Regions from separate parts of the Streptomyces sp. NPDC020807 genome, predicted to be linked through region 1. Evidence: predicted binding sites of a transcription regulator. Region 1 holds the regulator's gene; each other region holds the start of a gene.

Region 1 (5,321 bases):
GCGGGGTTCGAGCACGTCAACCTCGACCTGATCTACGGCACGCCGGGGGAGTCCGACGACGACTGGCGCGCGTCGCTCGACGCGGCGATCGGGGCCGGACCGGACCACGTCAGCGCGTACGCGCTGATCGTCGAGGAGGGGACGCAGCTCGCGCGGCGGATCCGGCGCGGCGAGGTGCCGATGACCGACGACGACGTGCACGCCGACCGGTACCTGATCGCCGAGGCGGCCTTCGAGGAGGCCGGGTTCTCCTGGTACGAGGTGTCCAACTGGGCCACCTCCGACGCCGGACGCTGCCTCCACAACGAGCTGTACTGGCGCGGCGCGGACTGGTGGGGCGCCGGGCCGGGTGCCCACTCGCACGTGGGCGGCGTCCGCTGGTGGAACGTGAAGCACCCCGGTGCGTACGCGGCGGCGCTCGGGGCGGGGAAGTCACCCGGGGCCGGGCGGGAGGTCCTCACGGAGGAGGACCGACGGGTCGAGCGGATCCTGCTGGAGCTGCGGCTGCGCGAGGGGGTCGAGCTGGCGCTGCTCAAGCCGGCGGGCCTCGCGGCCTCGCGGAAGGCGCTGGAGGACGGGCTCCTCGACCCGGAGGCGTACGAGGCGGGGCGGGCGGTCCTGACCCTGCGGGGCCGGCTGCTCGCGGACGCGGTGGTGCGGGACCTGGTGGACTGAGGTCCGGGCGCGCCGGGCCCTCCGCGGGCCGTCGCTCCCGTTGCGGGCAGGGCAGGGCAGGGCAGAGCAGAGCAGGGCGGCTGCGGGCAGGGCAGCTGCGGGCAGTGCGCCGCACCCGGGGTGCGGGCCGAGAGCGGGGGCCTCGGCCCGGGAAGGGGCGCCGTCCCGTGTGCCCGCCAGTCCCGCCCTGCGGGACGATTGCCCGCACGGGGCCCTCGGATCAGGGTCGGACAGGCCCTAAGGGGCCGTGACGAAGTCGATGAGTTCCTCGACCCTGCCCAGGAGCTGCGGTTCCAGGTCCTTGTAGCTCGTCACCTTCGACAGGATGTGCTGCCAGACCGCGCCCGTGTTGTCGTGGGGCCAGCCCAGGGCCCGGCAGACGCCGGTCTTCCAGTCCTGGCCCCGGGGGACCGCCGGCCAGGCGGGGATGCCGACCGAGGACGGCTTCACCGCCTCCCAGACGTCGATGTACGGGTGGCCGACGACCAGGACGTCCGCACCGGTCACCCGCGCGGCGATCCTCGACTCCTTCGAACCCGGGACCAGGTGGTCCACCAGGACGCCCAGCCGGGCGTCCGGGGCCGGGGCGAAGTCGGCGACGACGGCGGGGAGGTCGTCCACGCCTTCGAGGTACTCGACGACCACGCCCTCGACGCGCAGGTCGTCGCCCCACACCCGCTCGACGAGTTCCGCGTCGTGCCGGCCCTCCACGTAGATCCTGCCCGCCCGTGCCACGCGTGCGCGGGCGCCCGGCACCGCGATCGAGCCCGAGGCCGTGCGGGTGGGGCGGGAGGGGGCCGAGGCCGGTGCCGGGCGGATCAGGGTGACGACCTGGCCGTCGAGCAGGAAGCCGCGCGGGGACATCGGGAAGACCCGGTGCTTGCCGAAGCGGTCCTCCAGCGTCACCGTGCCCGCCTCGCAGCGGATCACCGCCCCGCAGAAGCCCGTCGACACCTCCTCCACGACCAGGTCGTGGTCCGCCGGGATCTCCGGGACGGGGGCCGACTTCTTCCACGGGGGCGTCAGGTCCGGGTTGTAGCTGCGCATTTGGGGGACGTTATGACACCGCGAAGCGCCGTGCCAGCTCCTCGCGCTGTGTCCGGACGAACGTGGCGTCCACCACGGCCCCGTGGCCGGGGACGTACGCCGCGTCCCCGCCGCCCAGCGAGAGGAGCCGGTCCAGCGCGTCGGGCCAGCGGGACGGGATCGCGTCCGGGCCCGCCTGCGGCTCGCCCGACTCCTCCACCAGGTCCCCGCAGAAGACCACCTCACGGGAGCCGGGGACGCAGAGGGCCAGGTCGTGGCCCGTGTGGCCGGGGCCGACGTTCGCCAGCAGGACCTGCCGGCCGCCCAGGTCGAGGGTCCACTCGCCCGACACCACGTGCCGGGGGACGACCAGCGCGTCCACCGCCTCCGCCGCCGCCTCCGCGTCGACGCCCTGCCGCACCGCGTCCTCGCGCAGCGCCTCCCGTTCCCTCGGCAGGGCGAGCAGCTCCTCCGTACCGACCGCGCCGAAGACCTCGGCCCCCGCGAAGACCGCCGTCCCGAGGACGTGGTCGAAGTGGGGGTGGCTCAGTGCGATGTGCGTCACCTTGCGCCCGCCCGTGAGCTGCGCCACCTGAGCCCGCAGCTCCGCGCCCTCCGCGAGCGTGGAGCCCGTGTCGTACAGGAGTACCCCGTGTTCGCCCACCACCAGGCCCACCGTCGCGTCCCAGCCGGGCAGTCGGCGCCGGCCCACCCCGTCGGCGAGCCGCTCCCATCCGTACGCTTCCCAATCCGTCTCCATGGGGCGACGCTAACGGGTGCGCCGCCTCCTCCTTGCCAGGAGCGTTGTCCGCCGCCGTACACTGGCCGGGGTATTGCTGGCACTCAGACAGGGCGAGTGCCAAAAGCGGAGCAACCGGATCGACCGACCGACAGCTGGAGGTGCGCACGATGCTCAGCGAACGCAGGCTGGAGGTGTTGCGCGCCATCGTCCAGGACTACGTCGGCACCGAGGAGCCCGTCGGCTCGAAGGCGCTCACCGAGCGCCACAAACTCGGCGTGTCGCCCGCCACCGTCCGCAACGACATGGCCGTCCTGGAGGAGGAGGGGTACATCGCCCAGCCTCACACGAGTGCGGGGCGGATCCCGACCGACAAGGGCTACCGGCTCTTCGTCGACCGGCTCGCCGGCGTCAAGCCGCTGTCGACGCCCGAGCGGCGGGCCATCCACAACTTCCTCGACGGGGCCGTCGACCTCGACGACGTCGTCGGCCGCACGGTCCGGCTGCTCGCGCAGCTGACCCGCCAGGTCGCCGTCGTCCAGTACCCCTCGCTGACCCGCTCGACCGTCCGGCACGTGGAGCTGCTCTCGCTGGCCCCGGCCCGCCTGATGCTCGTGCTCATCACGGACACCGGCCGTGTCGAGCAGCGGGTCGTCGACTGCCCCGCACCCTTCGGCGAGACCTCCCTCGCCGACCTGCGGGCCCGGCTCAACAGCTGGGTCGTCGGCCGTCGGTTCGCCGACGTGCCGCAGCTGGTGCAGGACCTCCCCGAGTCCTTCGAGGAGATGGAGGACCGCGCCACGGTCTCGACCGTGCTCGCGACCCTCCTCGAAACGCTCGTGGAGGAGCACGAGGAGCGGCTGATGATCGGCGGCACCGCCAATCTCACCCGCTTCGGACACGACTTCCCCCTGATGATCAGGCCCGTCCTGGAGGCCCTTGAGGAGCAGGTCGTGCTCCTCAAGCTGCTCGGCGAGGCCAAGGAATCGGGCATGACCGTACGGATCGGGCACGAGAACGCCCACGAGGGGCTGAGCTCCACGTCCGTCGTCTCGGTCGGCTACGGTTCGGGCGGCGAAGCAGTCGCCAAACTCGGCGTGGTCGGACCGACCCGCATGGACTACCCCGGAACGATGGGAGCGGTACGCGCAGTGGCACGTTACGTCGGACAGATCCTGGCGGAGTCGTAAGTGGCCACGGACTACTACGCCGTGCTCGGCGTGCGCCGCGACGCTTCCCAGGACGAGATCAAGAAGGCCTTCCGGAGGCTCGCGCGCGAGCTGCACCCGGACGTCAATCCCGATCCGAAGACGCAAGAGCGCTTCAAGGAGATCAACGCCGCCTACGAGGTCCTCTCGGACCCGCAGAAGAAGCAGGTCTACGACCTCGGCGGCGACCCGCTCTCGGCCTCCGGCGGAGGCGGCGCGGGCGGCTTCGGGGCCGGTGGCTTCGGCAACTTCTCCGACATCATGGACGCCTTCTTCGGCCAGTCCTCGCAGCGCGGACCGCGCTCGCGGACCCGCCGCGGCCAGGACGCCATGATCCGCCTGGAGATCGACCTCAACGAGGCGACCTTCGGCACCACCAAGGACATCCAGGTCGACACGGCCGTCGTCTGCACCACCTGTTCGGGTGAGGGCGCCGCGCCCGGCACCTCCGCGCAGACCTGCGACATGTGCCGCGGTCGCGGTGAGGTCTCCCAGGTCACGCGGTCCTTCCTGGGCCAGGTCATGACCTCCCGGCCCTGCCCCCAGTGCCAGGGCTTCGGCACCGTGGTCCCGACCCCGTGCCCCGAGTGCGCGGGCGACGGCCGGGTCCGCTCCCGCCGCACCCTCACCGTGAAGATCCCGGCCGGTGTCGACAACGGCACCCGGATCCAGCTCGCGGGCGAGGGCGAGGTCGGCCCCGGCGGCGGCCCCGCCGGCGACCTGTACGTCGAGATCCAGGAGACGCCGCACGAGACGTTCCAGCGGCGCGGCGACGACCTGCACTGCACGGTCACCATCCCGATGACGGCGGGCGCGCTCGGCACGAAGGTGCCACTGCAGACGCTCGACGGCCTGGAGGAGATCGACATCCGTCCGGGCACGCAGTCCGGCCAGTCGGTCCCGCTGCACGGCCGGGGCGTCACGCACCTGCGCGGCAACGGGCGCGGCGACCTGATCGTGCACGTCGAGGTCCAGACACCCGGCAAGCTCGACGCCGAGCAGGAACGGCTCCTGCGCGAGCTCGCCAAGCTGCGCGGCGAGGAACGGCCCACGGGCCAGTTCCAGCCTGGGCAGCAGGGGCTGTTCTCGCGGTTGAAGGATGCCTTCAACGGGCGGTAGGTCCGGTCGCGGGTCGTGCTCGTGCTTGTGCGTGTGCGAAGGGGCGGTATCCCCTGGATACCGCCCCTTCGCGCGACCCGAGGTACCGATTCGGCCCGGAAGCAGGGGCATGACACGATGCCCATATGTCCACCACCGCACTGAACGATCTCTCTCGGTTTCCGATCGTGCAGGCCCCCATGGCGGGTGGCGCCTCCTGTCCCGAGCTCGTCGGAGCCGTCTGCGCGGCCGGGGCGCTCGGCTTCCTGGCCGGCGGGTACAAGACGGCCGGCGGCCTCTACCAGGAGATCAAGCAGGTGCGCGGGCTGACCGCGCGCCCCTTCGGCGTCAACCTCTTCGTCCCGCCGAGCGGCGGCCGGACCGACGGCCCAGCCGCCGTCGAGGTCTACCGCCACCAGCTCGCCGGCGAGGCGGCCTGGTACGGCACGCCGCTCGGCGACCTCGACGACTGCGGCACCGACGCGTACGCGGCCAAGCTGGCGATCCTCCTCGACGACCCCGTCCGCGTCGTGTCCTTCACCTTCGGCTGTCCCGACGCCGAGACGCTCGCCTCC
Region 2 (5,321 bases), on a different contig from region 1:
GGCGACGATGTCGCCGACCGTGGCCTCCTCGTCGAGCGCGGGCAGCACGACGCTGACCTTCGTGTTGCGCTTGGCGGCGAGGATGCGCTCCATCGGTCGGTCGGCCACGGACCAGGACCGCCGGGCCAGCCAGCGCTCCACCTCTTCCAGCACGTGATCTCCATCTCGCGGTACGGACGGCCCGTCCGAGCACCCAGGCCTTCGGTTACAGTCTTGAGCAACGCGGATCTCCGATGCACGTCGGGGTGCCGACCGCGTTCCACAATCGAATACCGCTCATCCAGAGGGGCAGAGGGAAACGGCCCGTTGAAGCCCCGGCAACCCTCCAGTCGGTTTGTCTCGTTCTCGCGAGGCCCCCGGCTAGGGAAGGTGCCAAATCCGTCGCATGGCGAAAAATTCGTCATGCGAAAGATGAGGAGAAAGGGCCTCGCCTCCATGGCTGCACAGACCGTCGCACCCGCTGTCACCGACACCACCGAAGCCGATTCAGCTTCCACCGTCGACCTCGGCCCCGCTTCCGGACTCTCCTGTCGCGAATGCGGCGAGGTCTTCGCCCTCGGTCCGATTTTCGCCTGTGAGCTGTGTTTCGGACCGCTCGAAGTCGCGTACGACCTTCCCACCGGCGACCCCGAGGCGCTGCGCAAGCAGATCGAGGCCGGCCCCGCCAACATCTGGCGCTACGCCCCGCTGCTGCCCGTCCCGGCCGACGTCGCCGAGAAGCCGAACCTGAACCCCGGCTGGACCAAGCTCGTCCAGGCCGACAACCTCGCCCGCGAGCTCGGCGTCGCCCCCGGCAAGCTCTTCGTCAAGGACGACTCCGGCAACCCGACCCACTCCTTCAAGGACCGGGTCGTCGCCCAGGCGCTCGAAGCCGCCCGCGCCTTCGGCTTCACCACCCTCTCCTGCTCCTCCACCGGCAACCTGGCCGGCGCCGTCGGCGCCGCCGCCGCCCGCGCCGGCTTCCGCTCCTGCGTCTTCATCCCGCACGACCTGGAGCAGGGCAAGGTCGTCATGGCCGCCGTCTACGGCGGTGACCTCGTCGGCATCGAGGGCAACTACGACGACGTCAACCGCTTCTGCTCGGAGCTCATCGGCGACCCGCTCGGCGAGGGCTGGGGCTTCGTGAACGTCAACCTCCGCCCGTACTACGGCGAGGGCTCCAAGACGCTCGCGTACGAGATCTGCGAGCAGCTCGGCTGGGTCATCCCGGACCAGCTCGTCATCCCGATCGCCTCCGGCTCGCAGCTCACGAAGATTGACAAGGGTCTCCAGGAGCTCATCAAGCTGGGCCTCGTCGAGGACAAGCCGTACAAGATCTTCGGCGCGCAGGCCGAGGGCTGCTCCCCGGTCTCGGCCGCCTTCAAGGCCGGCCACGACGTCGTCCGCCCGCAGAAGCCGAACACGATCGCCAAGTCGCTCGCGATCGGCAACCCGGCCGACGGCCCGTACGTCCTCGACATCGCCCGCCGCACCGGCGGCGCCGTGGAGGACGTGAACGACGAGCAGGTCGTCGACGCGATCAAGCTGCTCGCGCAGACCGAGGGCATCTTCGCGGAGACCGCCGGCGGCGTGACCGTCGGCGTGACCAGGAAGCTCGTGGAGGCCGGTCTCATCGACCCCGAGCTCACGACCGTCGTCCTCAACACCGGTGACGGCCTCAAGACCCTGGACGCGGTGGCCGAGACCTCGCAGGCGACCGCCACCATCCGCCCGAGCCTGGACGCGTTCCGCGACGCGGGCCTGGCCCACTGATTCCGCGCTCCGCAAGCGTCGCCGAGAGGTACGAAGACATGGCCGTGAACGTCCGCATCCCCACCATCCTCCGCACCTACACGGGCGGGCGGTCCGAGGTCCAGGCCGAGGGCGCGACCCTCGCCGAGGTCATCGCCGACCTGGAGAAGAACCACACGGGCATCGCCGCCCGCGTCCTGGACGACCAGGGCAAGCTGCGCCGCTTCGTGAACGTGTACGTGAACGACGACGACGTGCGGTTCGAGCAGGGCCTGGAGACGGCCACGCCGGCCGGCGCGGGCGTCTCGATCATCCCGGCCGTCGCCGGCGGCTGATCACTTCCGAGTCGTTCCGAGTTTCGTGAATTGCCCCTTCCGCGCCATAAAGCGGAAGGGGCAATTCTGCATGGTTGAGCGGGGTAGAGTTGGGGAAGTCCCCTCCGCTGCCCGTGCCGCCCGCATATGAGAATGCGTCCCCGCACGTCTGGAAGCAGCCAAACTGCGTGAGCGTTGTGTACGTTCTGCGCGTTTTGCCGGGCCCGACTTGCCCCGGAAGTCCGGGGATTATCCCCAATTCCCCTTTCCGTCGTGCCCAGAATTCTCGCCCGAATGGCCTGTTGCACAGGGCAGTTGGGCAGATACATTCAGCGGCGGTCGACGCGTTCCGGCGCAGGGTCTGACCCGGGTTCCGCGAAGTGCGGGGCCCGCGCAAGGGCCAGTAATAGGGGAGTTAGGCATGGCTCAGGGCACCGTCAAGTGGTTCAACGCGGAGAAGGGCTACGGCTTCATCGCGGTCGACGGTGGTGCGGATGTTTTCGTCCACTACAGCGCGATCCAGATGGATGGCTACCGCAGCCTCGAAGAGGGACAGCGAGTCGAGTTCGAGATCTCGCAGGGCCAGAAGGGTCCGCAGGCGGACATGGTCAAGCTCGCCGTCTGAGCGCGGCGCGATCGGCCACCGACGCAACGCCGTCGAGGGGCCCGCATCCCTGAGGGGATACGGGCCCCTCACGCGTTCCCGGGGACGTACGCCCTCCGCGCGTGAGGCCGTCCCGACCCCTCCCGTGACTCCGTCCCGATCCTCGTCCCGATCGTCGAGAGTCGCTTGCACTCTCCTAGGGCGAGTGCTAATCATTGGCGTTAGCACTCGGAAGGTGAGAGTGCTACGAGGATCGGGCAGACGAGGTCGCCGTCCGGGTGGGGCAAGGAACCACGCGGAGTCACGGAGGCCGTCCGTCGCGGGCGTCGGCGCGGTCCTGGAGCGTTATCCACCCCATGTCCGGGAGGACCACTTCACATGGCCAAGATCATCGCGTTCGACGAGGAGGCCCGGCGCGGTCTCGAGCGCGGCATGAACCAGCTCGCTGACGCCGTCAAGGTCACCCTCGGCCCCAAGGGCCGCAACGTCGTCCTCGAGAAGAAGTGGGGCGCCCCCACGATCACCAACGATGGTGTCTCCATCGCCAAGGAGATCGAGCTCGAGGACCCGTACGAGAAGATCGGCGCCGAGCTGGTCAAGGAAGTCGCCAAGAAGACGGACGACGTCGCCGGCGACGGTACGACCACCGCCACCGTCCTCGCCCAGGCTCTCGTCCGCGAGGGCCTCCGCAACGTCGCCGCCGGTGCCAACCCGATGGCCCTCAAGCGCGGCATCGAGAAGGCCGTCGAGGCCGTCTCCGGCGCCCTGCTCGAGCAGGCGAAGGATGTCGAGACCAAGGAGCAGATCGCTTCCACGGCCTCCATCTCCGCCGCCGACACCCAGATCGGCGAGCTCATCGCCGAGGCGATGGACAAGGTCGGCAAGGAAGGCGTCATCACCGTCGAGGAGTCCCAGACCTTCGGTCTGGAGCTGGAGCTCACCGAGGGCATGCGCTTCGACAAGGGCTACATCTCGGCGTACTTCGCCACCGACATGGAGCGCATGGAGTCGTCCCTCGACGACCCGTACCTCCTCATCGTCAACTCCAAGATCTCCTCCGTGAAGGACCTCCTTCCGCTCCTGGAGAAGGTCATGCAGTCGGGCAAGCCGCTGCTGATCATCGCCGAGGACGTCGAGGGCGAGGCCCTGTCGACCCTGGTCGTCAACAAGATCCGCGGCACCTTCAAGTCCGTCGCGGTCAAGGCCCCGGGCTTCGGCGACCGTCGCAAGGCCATGCTGAACGACATCGCCATCCTCACCGGCGGCACGGTCATCTCCGAGGAGGTCGGCCTCAAGCTGGAGAACGCGGGCCTCGACCTGCTGGGCCGCGCCCGCAAGGTCGTCATCACCAAGGACGAGACCACCATCGTCGACGGTGCCGGTGACAGCGAGCAGGTCGCCGGTCGCGTGAACCAGATCCGCGCCGAGATCGAGAACTCCGACTCGGACTACGACCGCGAGAAGCTCCAGGAGCGCCTCGCGAAGCTGGCCGGCGGCGTGGCCGTCATCAAGGCCGGTGCCGCGACCGAGGTCGAGCTCAAGGAGCGCAAGCACCGCATCGAGGACGCCGTTCGCAACGCGAAGGCGGCCGTCGAGGAGGGCATCGTCGCCGGCGGTGGCGTCGCCCTGCTCCAGGCCTCCTCGGTCTTCGAGAAGCTCGAGGGCGACCTCTCGGGCGACGAGGCCACGGGCGCCGCGATCGTGAAGCTGGCCCTCGAGGCCCCGCTGAAGCAGATCGCCGTCAACGCCGGTCTCGAGGGTGGCGTCGTGGCGGAGAAGGTCCGCAACCTGCCCGTCGGCCACGGCCTGAACGCCGCGACCAACGAGTACGTCGACCTCATCGCCGAGGGCATCATCGACCCGGCGAAGGTCACGCGCTCCGCGCTGCAGAACGCCGCGTCGATCGCCGCGCTGTTCCTCACCACCGAGGCCGTCATCGCCGACAAGCCGGAGAAGGCGGGCGCGCCCGCCGGCGGCGGCATGCCGGGCGGTGACATGGACTTCTGATCCTGACGGATCGGACGTTCATCGCAGGACACGGTCCCTCGCGGGACCAGGACCGAGGGCGGCACTCCCACAGGGGGTGCCGCCCTCGGGCGTTCAGTGGATCCTGGAGGTGTACGCGCCTCGGGAAGGGATCCGTGTCATGGTCACGCTGCTGACGACACCGTCCGACCGGGAGCTGGTCGTCACCAGCACCTTCGACGCCCCGCCGGGCCGCCTCTGGGAGGCGTGGACGCGCCCCGAGCAGGTGCGGGAGTGGTACGGCTCCACGGCGCTGACCACGACGGTCGTCGACGTCGACCTGCGGGCGGGCGGCGCCTGGCGCTGGGGGCAGACCGCCCCGGACGGACAGGAGATCGTCTTCTCCGGTACGTACGAGGAGGTCGTCCCCGTCGAGCGGCTCGACTACACGGAGGTCTTCGAGCAGATGCCGGACGCGGAGCCGGTCCGCGTCACCCTCACCTTCGACGCGACCCCCGACGGCGGGACGGCGCTGACCAGCACGTCGGTCTGGCCCTCGAACGAGATCAGGGACCAGGCGCTCGCGGCGGGGATGGAGGCGGGCGTACGGGAGCAGTACGACCGGCTCGCGGCGTATCTGAAGGGGGAGGCCTGAGGCTACGGCCGGCGGGCCTCGCGCCACATCGACCACAGCTTCGGGCCGCCGC
Region 3 (5,321 bases), on a different contig from region 1:
GCTCCGTGTCGATCTCGGTGACGTCGGCCTCGCGCACCTCGATCAGCTCGGCGAGCCCGAGCGCCTCGGCGTTCGCGCGGGCCACGACGGCGGTCAGCGGGTCGCGGTCGACGGCGAGGACGGAGATCCCGGCGCGGGCGAGGGCGATGGCGTCGCCGCCGATGCCCGAGCAGAGGTCGGCGACGCTGCCGACGCCGAGCGCCTTGAGGCGGGCCGCGCGGTAGGCGCCGACGGAGGCGCGGGTCGACTGCTCGACGCCGTTGGGAGTGAAGTACATCCGGTACGCGTCCTCGGCGCCGAACTTCGCCACCGCGCGCTGCCGCAGCCGGGCCTGCCCGACCGCCGCCGTGACGAGCTCCGCCGGGTGGTCGCGGCGCAGCCGGGAGACGACGGCGAGCTCCTGCGAGGGGTCGTAGTCGCGCAGGGCGGCGAGGAGCGTCTGCCCCTCGGGCGTGAGCAGGGCGGTGAAGGCGGAGGTGGCGAGGTCGGTCACCCGTCCCATTGTGGTGCCTGCCGTGGGTCCCGGGGCGCTGTGGGCCGCCCGGGGGACGGAGGTGACGGATTGGCGGTGTCGTGTCACACAGAGCCACGAACGCTGACAGGATGCGGCGCCATACGGCTAGTACGACTAGTACGACAAGAGGAAGAATTTATGGTGAAGAGCGCGCACCTTTTCCGGCGGACCCTCGGGGCCGCTCTCGTCGTCGCAGCACTCACGTCCGCCGCCACCGCCTGCTCCGACGAGGCCCCCGAGCGCGGGGGCGAGCGCGGGGCGCCCGCCCCCGCGCCGGGGCAGCAGGGGCGCGGCCAGGCGGCCGGGCCGGGCGGCGCCCTGAGCGCGTACGTCGAGAAGGTCAAGCAGCAGCGGGCCGCGCGCGTGCTCGCCGCCCGGAAGTGGGGGCTCGCCAAGACCCCGCTGGAGGCCCCGGCCCCGCCGAAGACCAAGCCGCGCATCACCACGCGCAAGGGCTTCGAGACGGACGGGGAGGGTCTGCCGCCGGTCTTCACCACCGTCCCGACCAAGCAGAAGGTCGTCTTCCTGACGATCGACGACGGCGCGGAGAAGGACCCCGAACTGCTGCGGATGATGAAGGACCTGCGCATCCCGTACAGCGCCTTCCTCAGCGACTACGTCGTCAAGGACGACTACCCCTACTTCGCCAAGATGCAGAAGTCGCTGCCGGAGGGGGTCGCCCTCCACAACCACACGCTCAACCACCGCTACCTGCCGGCGCTCTCGTACGCGCAGCAGAAGCGCGAGATCTGCGGCATGCAGGACGTCATCCAGAAACGATTCGGCAAGCGGCCCCCGCTCTTCCGCCCGCCCTACGGCAACTACAACGAGGACACCCTGCGCGCCGCGAAGACCTGCGGCGTCAAGGCGGTGCCGCTGTGGGCCGCCGAGGCCTTCCCCGACCACATGGAGTGGCGCGAGTGGGACCGGGACCTCCACCCCGGCGACATCGTCCTCACGCACTTCCGGGGCAAGGGGGACTGGAAGGGCACGATGCCCGACATGGTCCGGCGGGTGATGAACGTGATCACGGCGAAGGGGTACGCGGTCGCGAAGCTGGAGGACTACGTATGAGCCGGCGGCGCGGTACGGGTGCCCTGGTCGCCGCGGCCCTGCTGCTCGGCCTCACCGGCTGCGCCTCCGCCGTCGACCCGCTGGAGCGCCTCGGCCGCAAGGCGGTGGAACAGACCCGCGACGGGGACGGCCGCCGCGCGGACGTGGAGCACGTACGGGCGGAGGGGCTTCCCCGGGGCTGAGGACTCCCCGGGAGGGCGAGGCGGGGCTCACCCTCCCGGGCACTCGCACGGCCCGCCCCCGCTGGTGCACACGCAGCGCTGCTCCGCCGGGGCGGGGGCCGGCGGCGGGGCGGGGTGCGAGCGCGTCCACTCCTCCGTCCCTCCGGCCACCGTGGCCAGGCCGAGCAGCAGGGCGGCCGCGAACTGGCCCCCGGGCGCCCAGGACCAGCCGCCGCGGTACAGCGCGTACGCCAGGAGCGCGATCCCGGCCGCTATCGCCCCGAAGGTCAGCACCGGCACCCAGTCCATGGGCGGCGGCCCGGTCCGCGGCTGGTCGAGAGTGGACCCCCAGCCGCGCATGAGGAGGCTGAAGGCGGCGAAGAGGACGAACCCGGCGTCGAGCAGGAGGAGCGCCAGGGCGAGCAGGACGTCGTGGACCGTGCGGACCCGGGGGCGGGGTGTGGTCGCCATGCCCGCACCCTCGTACGGAACCGCGGGCTCCGCGAGCACGTTGTCCTCACGGGACGGCCACGGGGGTGTGACGACGGCCGGGGCGACGGGTGGGGCGACGGCCGGGGCGACGGCCGGGACGCAGCCGGGACGACAGACGGGGCACAGCCGGGACGACGGGTGCGGCGACGCGCTCGATGGCAAGGAATTGGCACTCCGCTTGACCGAGTGCTAATCGCGGTCATAGTCTCAGGTCTGGCACTCCCCACTGGAGAGTGCCAACACAGCGACGGGCAGGTCCGGCACCCGCGACGACGGATCCACCTGGTCGCCACCTCAGACAGTTAACCCCGTAATCTCCGAAGGGGGAGGTCGGATCGTGACGACCACCAGCTCCAAGGTTGCCATCAAGCCGCTCGAGGACCGCATCGTGGTCCAGCCGCTCGACGCCGAGCAGACCACCGCCTCTGGCCTGGTCATCCCGGACACCGCCAAGGAGAAGCCCCAGGAGGGCGTCGTCCTGGCCGTGGGCCCGGGCCGCTTCGAGAACGGCGAGCGCCTGCCGCTCGACGTCAAGACCGGCGACATCGTGCTGTACAGCAAGTACGGCGGCACCGAGGTGAAGTACAACGGCGAGGAGTACCTCGTCCTCTCGGCTCGCGACGTGCTCGCGATCGTCGAGAAGTAATTCACCGAAGTAACCGAAGTATCTGCAACCAGATGCTTTGAGCTGCGCCCCTTGACCCCGCACCGGGCGTCCGGGGGCGCCGTTCGTTCCACCCGAATCCGAGAGGGCTGAACCGCTCCCATGGCGAAGATCCTGAAGTTCGACGAGGACGCCCGTCGCGCCCTTGAGCGCGGCGTCAACAAGCTTGCCGACACGGTGAAGGTGACGATCGGCCCCAAGGGCCGCAACGTCGTCATCGACAAGAAGTTCGGCGCCCCCACCATCACCAACGACGGTGTCACGATCGCCCGCGAGGTCGAGATCGACGACCCGTACGAGAACCTCGGCGCCCAGCTCGTGAAGGAGGTGGCGACCAAGACCAACGACATCGCGGGTGACGGCACCACCACCGCCACCGTGCTCGCCCAGGCCCTGGTCCGCGAGGGTCTGCGCAACGTCGCCGCCGGCGCCTCCCCGGCCGCCCTGAAGAAGGGCATCGACGCCGCCGTCAAGGCCGTCTCCGAGGAGCTGCTCGCCACCGCGCGCCCGATCGACGACAAGTCCGACATCGCCGCCGTCGCCGCGCTCTCCGCGCAGGACCAGCAGGTCGGCGAGCTCATCGCCGAGGCGATGGACAAGGTCGGCAAGGACGGTGTCATCACCGTCGAGGAGTCCAACACCTTCGGCCTGGAGCTCGACTTCACCGAGGGCATGGCCTTCGACAAGGGCTACCTGTCCCCGTACATGGTCACCGACCAGGAGCGTATGGAGGCCGTCCTCGACGACCCGTACATCCTGATCAACCAGGGCAAGATCTCCTCGATCCAGGACCTGCTCCCCATCCTGGAGAAGGTCATCCAGGCCGGTGGCAGCAAGCCGCTCCTGATCATCGCCGAGGACGTCGAGGGCGAGGCCCTCTCCACCCTCGTCGTCAACAAGATCCGTGGCACCTTCAACGCCGTGGCCGTCAAGGCCCCCGGCTTCGGTGACCGCCGCAAGGCGATGCTCGGCGACATGGCCACCCTCACCGGTGCCACCGTCATCGCCGAGGAGGTCGGCCTCAAGCTCGACCAGGCCGGTCTGGACGTGCTGGGCACCGCCCGCCGCGTGACCATCGCCAAGGACTCCACCACCATCGTCGACGGTGGCGGCAACGCCGAGGACATCGCCGGTCGCGTCGGCCAGATCAAGGCCGAGATCGAGTCCACGGACTCCGACTGGGACCGCGAGAAGCTCCAGGAGCGCCTCGCGAAGCTCGCCGGCGGCGTCTGCGTGATCAAGGTCGGCGCCGCCACCGAGGTGGAGCTCAAGGAGAAGAAGCACCGTCTCGAGGACGCCATCTCCGCGACCCGCGCCGCGGTCGAGGAGGGCATCGTCTCCGGTGGTGGCTCCGCGCTCGTCCACGCCGTCAAGGTCCTCGAGGGCAACCTCGACAAGACCGGCGACGAGGCCACGGGTGTCGCGGTCGTCCGCCGCGCCGCCGTCGAGCCGCTGCGCTGGATCGCCGAGAACGCCGGCCTCGAGGGCTACGTCATCACCTCGAAGGTGGCGGAGCTCGACAAGGGCCAGGGCTTCAACGCCGCGACCGGCGAGTACGGCGACCTGGTCAAGGCCGGCGTCATCGACCCGGTGAAGGTCACGCGCTCCGCCCTGGAGAACGCCGCCTCGATCGCCTCCCTGCTCCTCACCACCGAGACCCTCGTGGTGGAGAAGAAGGAGGAGGAGCCGGCGGACGCGGGTCACTCCCACGGCGGCCACGGCCACTCCCACTGAGGCCCGTAGCAGCTGACTGACCACCGAGGCCCGGTGCTCCCGTCGCGGGAGCACCGGGCCTCGGTGCGTGTGCGTCGTGCGTCGGGTGCTGTGTGCCGGGTGTCGTGCGTCGAGTGCCGTTCGTCGGGTGTCGTGTGCCGTGCCGTGCCGTGCCGCTCGCGCTCAGGCCGTCAGGCCTCGACGGCGCCGAGCTGGCCCATCAGGCCGAGCAGGTCGTACTGCCACCAGCCCTCGACGGCCTTCCCGTCGTCCCGGAAGCGGTGGATCACCGTGCCGGTCATGGAGACCTTCTGCCCGGTGGGCTGGATCCCCATGAAGTCGCCGACGTGCGTCCCGTTCCACGTCCAGCGCGTGCAGACGCGGTCCCCGTCGGCGAGCTGGTCCTCGATGGTGAAGGCGAAGTCGAAGGCGCCCCGCCACATCTCCGCCTCGCGGCGCAGTGCGTCCATGCCGTAGGCGTCCTGCGGGTTGGTGGGGTCGTGGTCGTGGTACCCCTCGGCGAACACCTCGTCCAGCGGCGGCAGCTCCTCGTCGCTGGTCGAGATCAGCTCGAAGAAGCGGCGGACGTTGGCCTTGTAGAGCGCCTCGTCCCGGACGACGTCCAGGTCGGTGAAGGTCGGCATCTCGTCGCAGAGGGCGACCATCTCCCGGAAGATCCGGTCCGTCTCGGGCAGTTGGGAGT

What was found. The regulator HrcA, encoded in region 1, represses chaperone genes, less so after heat shock. The targets are predictions, from matches to a motif close to TTNGCACTCNGNNNNNCNGAGTGCNAA.
Region 2: the regulator HrcA is predicted to act here: its motif matches at 2,835-2,861, upstream of groL (chaperonin GroEL).
Region 3: the regulator HrcA is predicted to act here: its motif matches at 2,408-2,434, upstream of groES (co-chaperone GroES).

What each region holds. Positions count from the first base shown of each region.
Region 1 covers NZ_JBFADU010000003.1:449,635-454,955, forward strand. The annotation lists gene hemW (radical SAM family heme chaperone HemW) at 1-675, shown strand, start outside; gene AB0G79_RS07525 (DUF3097 domain-containing protein) at 913-1,722, opposite strand; gene AB0G79_RS07530 (MBL fold metallo-hydrolase) at 1,733-2,461, opposite strand; gene hrcA (heat-inducible transcriptional repressor HrcA) at 2,611-3,630, shown strand; gene dnaJ (molecular chaperone DnaJ) at 3,631-4,767, shown strand; gene AB0G79_RS07545 (nitronate monooxygenase) at 4,893-5,321, shown strand, end outside.
Region 2 covers NZ_JBFADU010000002.1:119,414-124,734, forward strand. The annotation lists gene AB0G79_RS03595 (glucosyl-3-phosphoglycerate synthase) at 1-153, opposite strand, end outside; SAM riboswitch class I at 274-418, shown strand; gene thrC (threonine synthase) at 412-1,752, shown strand; gene AB0G79_RS03605 (MoaD/ThiS family protein) at 1,791-2,066, shown strand; gene AB0G79_RS03610 (cold-shock protein) at 2,467-2,670, shown strand; gene groL (chaperonin GroEL) at 3,028-4,656, shown strand; gene AB0G79_RS03620 (SRPBCC domain-containing protein) at 4,796-5,269, shown strand; gene AB0G79_RS03625 (GNAT family N-acetyltransferase) at 5,272-5,321, opposite strand, start outside.
Region 3 covers NZ_JBFADU010000002.1:449,798-455,118, forward strand. The annotation lists gene AB0G79_RS05250 (SAM-dependent methyltransferase) at 1-502, opposite strand, end outside; gene AB0G79_RS05255 (polysaccharide deacetylase family protein) at 653-1,588, shown strand; gene AB0G79_RS05260 (hypothetical protein) at 1,585-1,770, shown strand; gene AB0G79_RS05265 (DUF6234 family protein) at 1,798-2,220, opposite strand; gene groES (co-chaperone GroES) at 2,579-2,887, shown strand; gene groL (chaperonin GroEL) at 3,008-4,639, shown strand; gene AB0G79_RS05280 (ester cyclase) at 4,810-5,321, opposite strand, start outside.